DNA from 2 places in the Mesorhizobium kamtschaticum genome. Region 2 is predicted to be linked to the other one. Evidence: riboswitches for the same ligand, from Rfam matches in the RefSeq annotation. Region 2 holds a riboswitch; the other holds the start of a gene.

What was found. A riboswitch is a leader RNA that binds a small molecule or an ion and turns the genes downstream of it on or off. The one in region 2 is predicted to bind cobalamin.
Region 1: it holds a riboswitch for cobalamin, as region 2 does, so the genes downstream of both, bluB (5,6-dimethylbenzimidazole synthase) here and AC0V7N_RS27755 (DUF1636 family protein) in region 2, are expected to answer to the same signal.

Annotation. Positions count from the first base shown of each region.
Region 1 covers NZ_CM149691.1:6,076,773-6,080,968, forward strand. Annotated here, with positions in the region: gene AC0V7N_RS30270 (DUF2277 domain-containing protein) at 1-22, opposite strand, end outside; gene AC0V7N_RS30275 (exodeoxyribonuclease VII small subunit) at 121-372, opposite strand; gene AC0V7N_RS30280 (histone deacetylase family protein) at 376-1,302, opposite strand; cobalamin riboswitch at 1,425-1,604, shown strand; partial or broken gene bluB (5,6-dimethylbenzimidazole synthase) at 1,725-2,234, shown strand; partial or broken gene AC0V7N_RS30290 (hypothetical protein) at 2,399-3,381, opposite strand; gene AC0V7N_RS30295 (TetR/AcrR family transcriptional regulator) at 3,485-4,084, opposite strand.
Region 2 covers NZ_CM149691.1:5,574,403-5,578,598, reverse strand. Annotated here, with positions in the region: gene AC0V7N_RS27765 (GyrI-like domain-containing protein) at 1-638, opposite strand, end outside; gene AC0V7N_RS27760 (substrate-binding domain-containing protein) at 589-906, opposite strand; cobalamin riboswitch at 1,131-1,336, shown strand; gene AC0V7N_RS27755 (DUF1636 family protein) at 1,428-1,838, shown strand; gene AC0V7N_RS27750 (ABC transporter ATP-binding protein) at 1,819-2,607, shown strand; gene AC0V7N_RS27745 (ABC transporter substrate-binding protein) at 2,652-3,599, shown strand; gene AC0V7N_RS27740 (FecCD family ABC transporter permease) at 3,599-4,196, shown strand, end outside.

The DNA.
Region 1 (4,196 bases), 500 kb from region 2:
GGGTCTTGATGTTTCTGCACATCGCTTCCGTATCTCCTCTTGTCCTGGACCGTTTCAATCGAGACGAGCTTAATCCTCAACCATGATCGTGTCCAAAAGCCGGTAAGGCTGCTCCGTGCCTCAGTCCGCGTCGAGCGGCTCGGTGCCAACCGGCTTGCCGTCGCGCGACAGCCTGATCTTCTCGACCTTGTCCTCGGCGGCTTTCAGCAGCCGGTCGCAATGCGCCTTCAGCGCCTCGCCGCGCTCATAGATCTTGATCGACTGGTCGAGCGGCACGTCGCCACGCTCCAGATCATCGACGATCTTCTCCAAAGCGTCGAGTGCCTGCTCGAAGCTCATCGCCTTGACGTCTTCGTTGGTCTCAGCAGCCATCATTCATCCTTTCATCAGTCGGCCGACATGGGCGGCGACCGAAAATGCCAGTCCCTGCAGATCGTAGCCGCCCTCGAGCAGGCTGACGAGCCGGTTGCCGCTGTGGCGGGCCGCACGCTGCATCAGCTGGCCGGTCGCCCAGTCGAAATCGTCTTCGGTCAGATTGATCTCGGCCAGCGGATCGCGGTGGTGCGCATCGAAGCCGGCCGAAATGATGATCAGATCGGGCGCGAAATTGTCGAGCGCCGGCAGGACGCGCGACAGGAAGGCATCGCGAAACACCTCGCTGCCGGTCTGCGGCGCCAAGGGCGCGTTGACGATGTTGCCGGCGCCAATCTCGCTCTTCGCGCCGGTGCCGGGATAAAGCGGCATCTGGTGCGTTGAACAATAGAGCACCGACGGATCGTCCCAGAAAATATCCTGCGTGCCGTTGCCATGGTGCACGTCCCAGTCGACGACGGCGACGCGCTCGACGCCATGCTTCTTCTGGGCATAGCGCGCGGCGATCGCCGCCGTGTTGAAGAAGCAGAAGCCCATCGCGGTGGTCTTTTCGGCATGGTGGCCGGGCGGCCGCGCGGCAACGAAGACATTGTCGGCTCGGCCTGAAAAAACATCGTCGACGGCGGCGTTGGCGGCGCCGATCGCGGTGATCACCGCTTGCCAGCTCTTCGGGCTGGCGGTGGTGTCGGCATCGACGCGGGCAAGGCCTTCTTCGGGAATGGCGGCGCGGATGCGCGCGACGAAATCGGCGGGATGCGCGTAGAGGATCGTCGCCTCGTCGCCCTCCGGCGCCTTGACGCGTTCGAGCGCGGCAAAGGCTTCGTCGTCGAGGACACGCTCGATAGCGCGCAAGCGGTCCGGCCGCTCGGGGTGGCCCGGCGGCGTGAGGTGCTCGAGGAAGATCGGGTGGGTGTAGAGACGAGTTGCCATGTTCCCTATCTAATGCCCCGGCGCCGCGATGGCCATGCATTGCGGCTTGATGGGCTGGGGAAAATCACGCTTGCGTCCATTCGTGTCGCTGCGGGCATTGGCGGCGCCGGCGCTTCGGCGTAAGGTTTCCGCCACTGCCTGGTGCCCGCCGCGAGCGGGAGAATCGGGAACACGGTTGAATTCCGTGGCGTGCCCAACGCTGTGAGGGGGACCGCGCCGGTAAATGCCACTGTCGATGACGGGAAGGCACCGGACGCGGGTTGATCCCGAGCCAGAAGACCGGCCTGGCAGGCATCGTCATCCGCATGGTCAGGCGGGCGGCATTGATTGCAATCGCAAGGGGACAAGCGATGCCGGAAACTATGACCGCTCCTATCGGCGACGGGTTTGACCAGATGGCGCGCGACGCGGTCTACCGTGCCATGTTCACACGGCGCGACGTGCGCAGCCATTTCCTGCCTACCGGGCTCGACGATGAGGTGCTGGCGCGGCTGCTACTTGCCGCCCATCACGCACCATCGGTCGGCTTCATGCAGCCGTGGAATTTCATTGTCATCCGCGATGCCGCACGACGGGAGAAGGTGCGCGACCTGTTCCTGGCCGCGCGAGAGCAGGAACTGCCTGAAATCGAGGCCGAAAGACAGGCGCTCTACCGCAAGCTCAAGCTGGAAGGCATCTGCGAAAGCGCGCTCAACATCTGCATCACTTGCGACCGCCAGCGCTCGCAGGGCTCACCGCTTGGACGCTGGCACAATCCGGAGATGGATCTCTACAGCACGGTCTGCGCGGTGCAGAATTTCTGGCTGGCCGCGCGGGCCGAGGGCGTTGGGGTCGGCTGGGTCAGCATCATCGAGCCGCAAGCGTTGAAAAGCCTGCTGTCCATTCCCGAGCACGTGACGCCGGTGGCCTATCTCTGCGTCGGCCGTGTCTCGGAATTCGCGCCCAAACCGGACCTCGAAACGCATGGCTGGGGCCGACGCCTGCCGCTGCCCGAATTGATCATGAGCGAAACGTTTTGCGGGCAAGGCGAGGCGCAGCTCAAGTCAGCGGTGGCGTGCCTCAACGCCGTCGATGCCGCGCCGGCGCAGCCCGCCGATCAGCGCGTCGCGCCCGCCGTGCCCCAGCGCGACCCGCCGAACGAGGCGAGCGCCTTGTCCTTCAATTCCCTGAACTTCGACGATGCCTCGGCAAGCCGGGCATCCCAGGCGGGATCGGGCACCTGTCCGGCGATGGTCTTGAAATAGACCTGCATCAGGCACGCGATGGCGAAGGGCTCGATGAAGGCCGCCTTGAAGGCCCAGGCGAAGACGATGGCGAGCACGAAAGCCCAGCCGGCGAGTTGCCCGGGCATCATGAACAAAATGGCGGCGGCCGGGGCCAGCATCAGCAGGAAAATGACGAAAGAGACGCCCCACATGATGACCGCCAGCCAGACAGCGTTCTTGACCATGGTCTTGCCGTTCTGGGCATAGAGCACGACGCCTTGCCGCGCCGTCTCGAAGGGCGAGGACGAATTGATGCGGATGTTGTAGCCGAGGATGATCTCGTCGACATAGGTCAGCGACAGGCGGATCACCGTGTTGATGAAGAGACCAGGCCGCTCAGACCTGGAATGGGCAGGAAAGCGGCGATGCCGCCGAGCAGGCCGGTGATGGCGCGGATGGCGCCCTTGACCAGCTGGTCGACGACGAAAAGGATGTTGGCCTCGGCGAAACGCTCCGTCACGACCTGCTTTGCATAGGCGATCTGGTTCTGGCCGTCGGGAACATCCCGGCCATCGATCAGATGGACCATGACGGCGATATGGCCGGCCTTGACGACGTAGAGGATGTATTCGCGGATCCAGTAGACGGCGATCGAGACGATGCCGAAACCGACCACGCCACCCCACAGGGCGAAGGACATTGGCCCGTCTGGATCGGTGGAGATATGGCCGACGCCATAGCCAACGGAGGCGCCGGTGCCGGTCGCCATGATGTAGGCCAGCGTGATGCCGAAATAGACGATCATGCGAAAGACAATGAAGGGCCAGGTCCTGATCATGATGGACACCGACCGGCCGATCTCGAAATCCCACATGGCTCCGAATCCCCCTCAGAGATGGGCGAGGAGGATGCGCTCTGCCTGAAGATTGTCAATCGGGGCGGTGGCCAGCGAGGCGCCCAACAGGGATTTGGGTCTGTTATGAACCTGGTTTTCTGAGCAGGCCCTCCAGCAGCTGCTTGAACGCCGCCACCACCATCTTCGATGTCGCTTCGGGGTCGTTCGAATTGGCGATTCGCTGCGCCGCCTGGCTGCTGGCGCCATTGATCAGCCGGGCGGCGGTCTCGGGATCGACGCTCGGGACGACCACCCCTTCCCCCTGCAGCGCGGTCAGATGATCGGTCATTGAACCGACGCAGGCATTGGCATTCGACCAAAGTGCTGGATCACCCAGCACGGCTGGACCATCCCGGAACATGATGCGCTGGATTTCCGGCTCCAGCGCCATCTCGATATAGGTCGTGCATTCGTCGACGAAGTGTTGCCAGCGAGTCGGCGCTTTCGAGGCGACCTCATTCACCCGAGCAGCCATCTCGCGGTCGATTTCGGCGATAACCGCCTCCAGCAGTCCCTTCTTGTCACCGAAGTGATGATAGAGTGCGCCGCGCGTCAGTCCGGCCGAGGCAGTGAAATCATCCATCGACGCTTCGGCGTAGCCTGTCGTGCCGAAAGCCTGGCGGGCCGCGGCGATCAGCTTGGCGCGCGTCTCGGCAATCATCTCCTTGCGGGGTCTGTGCATTCTGTCTGGCCTTATCCACATACGTTCCGTATGCCAATTGACATACGTCGCGTATGGTCTATCTAATCCTCATACGCCCCGTATGTAATTGGCAGATCGCCTTTTGTCGAGG
Region 2 (4,196 bases):
GCCGGTATGCGCACACGGCTGAATTCCCTGGGAAGGTCGGAAAAGTCCGAGACCTCGACACCGGCGATGTAATCGAAATTGCCCGCGTCGTCGCCATTGACGCAGACGCCATAGGCAACGTCGCCGGTCTCGCCCGGAATGTTGCCGATATAGGGGCCGAAGCGCTGCCACTGCATCGGAATGGCGGCGCTGGTTTCGCAGCTGTAGCGTTCGCCGAGCCCCGCGATCAGGAACGGCCGGCTGGTCTCGAAGCGTGGCGGTTCGAGGTTGGCGAGAAGGGACTGGTCCATCAGGATCGGCTCCACGAGGTCGAGGGTCTTGGTCGAACCTTGCGCCCGCACCAGTTCCGGCGTGGTGCCGAACTGATCGCGGAAGGCCCGGGTGAAAGCCTCATGCGAGTTGTAGCCGGCGTCGAGCGCCACCGAGAGGATGTCGGGCGCCCCGCCGGCCAGCCTGCGCGCCGCCTCGGTCAACCGGCGCGCGCGCATATAACCCATCACCGAGCGGCCGGTGGCGGCGCCGAAGGCGCGCGTCACATGGAAGCGCGACACGCCGCTGCCTTGGGCGACGTCGTCAAGCGAGATTGCCTCAGGCAGATGGCTCTCGACAAACCACAGCGCTTTCTCGGTCGGGTTCATGGCTCCTCGCATTTGGCGCGCTGACATTACTGACCGCGTCGATGGCCAGTTTGATCGAAATTGCGCGTGGCGTGCAATCAGCGCGGCAATGATCGGGAAGCGCTCGCCGCAGCCGCAGATCAGGAAACGGCCGGGGCGGCGCAGAATCTCTGACGACAAGCGTTGATTTCAGCCTGATGGAGCGCGGCGCGGCGGTCAATCCGTTGATCCGTTCGACAAGCATCTGCGCGGCCCTGTGGCCGATCTCGTTGCAGGGTTGCGCGATCAACGTCAGCCGAGGTTCGAAATAGTCTGCCCACTCGAGATCGTCGAAGCCGGCAATGGCTCGCGACAGGGGATTGACAGCGGCAGAGGATATCGCTTTATAGGTTCTGTTATTACATTACAGATGGAGATGCGGCACGCCCCTTTCTGATCAGGCCGCAGGCTGCGGGTGCCGAGATGGTGACAGGTTCAGTCGAAAAGAATCGTTGCGATGCGCCCGGGGCAAAACTACGATGACCCGGTGATGGTCCCCGCGCCGAAAGGCAAGGGGTGAAAAGGGAACACGGTGAGACCCTCAAAGGTCGAGACCGTGGCTGCCCCCGCAACTGTAAGCGGTGAGCAAGATCCGACATGCCACTGGCCGGCAAGGCTGGGAAGGCAGGATTGAGCCGAGACCCGCGAGCCAGGAGACCTGCCATCACTGAGTTGACCGGACGGGGTGTGCCGGGAGGAAACGTGGACGTCGGTCTTGTCGGCCGGCTCGCCAACATCCTTCCGTCGCCAGTTTTGGAAAGTGACGGAAAGTTGGACGGCTTCATCCATCGCATCATCGTGTGCACGCTTTGCCGTGACGTCCCGACCGGGGTCAGGTCGGGCGAAGCCTTGTGCAACGATTTGCGTTCCCGGCTCTCCGCTCACCATGACCCCGCCGTGGCGCATGGCTTCGCGATCGAAGGCGTCGAATGCATGGCGGGCTGCGCGCGGCCGCTGACGGTAGCCTTCCGGGCGCCGGGCAAGGCCGCCTATCTCTTCGGCTCCATCGACGCCGAGGCCGACGCCGGCGATCTCGTGCGATTTGCCAGGCTCTACGCGTCGCTGGCAGACGGCTGGTGCAATTCCGGACAACGTCCGCCGCGGCTGGCCGGCAAGACGCTGGCCCGCATCCCGGCACCGGCCAAGCCTGCGGGGACGGCCGATGACAACGCCGCTCCTTGAAGCGCGCGACCTCGGCGCGACGGCAAATGGCCGGGCTCTGGTCCATGCGGTCAGCCTGTCGGTCGCCGCTGGTGATCGCCTCGCCATTATCGGCCCCAACGGCGCCGGCAAGACGACGCTGCTGCGCATGCTGTCGGGCATGCTCAGGCCAAGTTCGGGTGAGGTGAAGCTTGGCGGGCGCCGCCTGGACAGGATTTCAGCCGCCGAACGGGCATTGCATATCGCCGTCGTCGGCCAGACCGACCAGCCGGATCCGCGGCTGGCGGTGATCGACTATGTCGAGCTTGGCCGCGTCCCGCATGCCGGCCTGAGGCGCCGGAGCGAGGAACGCGACATTGTCGTGGACGCGCTGCGCCGGACCGGACTGTTGCCGCTGCTTGGCCGAAGCATCGGCTCGCTGTCGGGCGGGGAACGCCAACGCGCCCAACTGGCGCGCGCCATCGCACAGCAACCGAAAGTGTTGTTCCTCGATGAGCCGACCAACCATCTCGACCCGCGAGCCCGCGGCGAGCTTCTCGAACTTGTGGCCGGCTTCGGCATGACGGTGATCGCCGTGCTGCACGATCTGGCGTTGGTGGCGCCCTTCGCCACCAGGGTCGCGGTGATGCATGAAGCCCGGCTGCATGCGCTGGCGGCACCGCGCGAAGCGCTGACCCAACAGTTGATCCGCGAGATTTTCGGCGTCGACGTGTTTCGCCTGCGCCATCCCACCGAGGATCGCGAACTGACCGTGTTCGATGTTCCGAACCGTGCCGCGCCGCCGTCCTGACCAAAACCCTTCATCCGACCCTGTTCAACCAAGGAGCAAAATCCGTGAAACGTCTCGCTTTGTCGCTCGTCCTCTCGCTGCTGGCCTCGACAGCCTTCGCTTTTCCCGTCACGGTCGATAGCTGCGGCAAACCGCTGACCTTCGACGCGCCACCCAAGCGCGCCGTCATCCACGATCTCAACATGGCCGAGATGGCCTTCGCGCTGAAGCTGCAGCCGTCGATCATCGGCCTGACCGGCATCACCGGATGGTATAAGGTCGGCCCAGAATTCAAGGCCGAGCAGGGGTCCATCCCGGAACTGGCGCCCAAATACCCGACGCTCGAGAACCTCGTCGCGGTCGAGCCCGATTTCTTCTTCGCCGGCTGGTACTATGGCATGAAGCCGGGCGGTGACGTGACCCCCGACACGCTCGCCCCGCACGGCATCAAGACGCTGGTGCTGACTGAAAGCTGCGTCCATCTCGACAAAACCAGGCCTGCCGCCTCGATGGACCTTCTGTATGGCGACGTCGAAAAGCTGGGCAAGATTTTTGGCAAGGATGCCGAAGCGGAAAAGCTCGTCTCAGACTGGAAGGCGCAATTGGCCGATATCACCGCCAAGGTCGGCAACGCCAAGGGGACGCGGGTGTTCCTCTATGATTCCGGTGAGGACAAGCCATTCACCGCCGGAAAATTCGCTATTCCCAGCACCATGATCACGGCGGCCGGCGGCGACAACATCATGGCTGACCTGGACACCAGCTGGGGCAATACGGACTGGGAAACGGTGGCGTCGCGCAATCCGCAATTCCTCATCCTGCTCGATTACCAGGATGGCGGCGGCTACAAGAAATTGCTCGATTTTTTGAAAGCGCATCCGGCGATGAAGGAGACGGACGCGGTCAAGAACGAGCGCTTCGTGGCGCTGCGCTATGCCGAATTGACACCCGGACCGGCGAACATCGAAGCGATCGCCAAGATCGCCAAGGCGATGCATCCGGAAGCGTTCTGATGCTATTTGCCCCTGGGCATGAATCCGGCGCGCTTTCAGGGCACAAGGCATTCGCGCTGGCGATGGCGGCGGGCGCGGTGGCGGTCGCCGCTCTCGTGCTGCTGTCGATCGCCTATGGTTCGACACTGATCCCGCTGACCGACGTCATTGCCGCCCTTGGCCATGCCGTCGGGTTGAATGAACACCAGGTGTCGGGTCCCGTCGGCAAGATCGTCGTCGATCTCAGGCTGCCGCGCACGATCCTGGCGGCGTGTGTTGGCGGCGGCCTCGGCATAACAGGCGCACTGCTGCAGACGGTGACCCGCAACGATCTCGCCGATCCCTTCCTGTTCGGCCTGTCCTCGGGGGCTGCCGCTGGTGCGGTTTCCGTCATCACCGTCTTTGGCGACAGTTTTGGCATCTGGACCTTGCCGGTCGCGGCCTTCACCGGCGGCATACTGGCCGCCTGCATTGTCCTGTTGCTGGTCGCGCGGGTGAGGGGGCAAGGGCCGGAACGGCTGATCCTTGCCGGCCTTGCCGTCTCCTTCCTGTTCACGGCATTGACCAATTATCTGGTGTTTGCCGGCGATCAGCGCGCGGCCCACTCGGTGCTGTTCT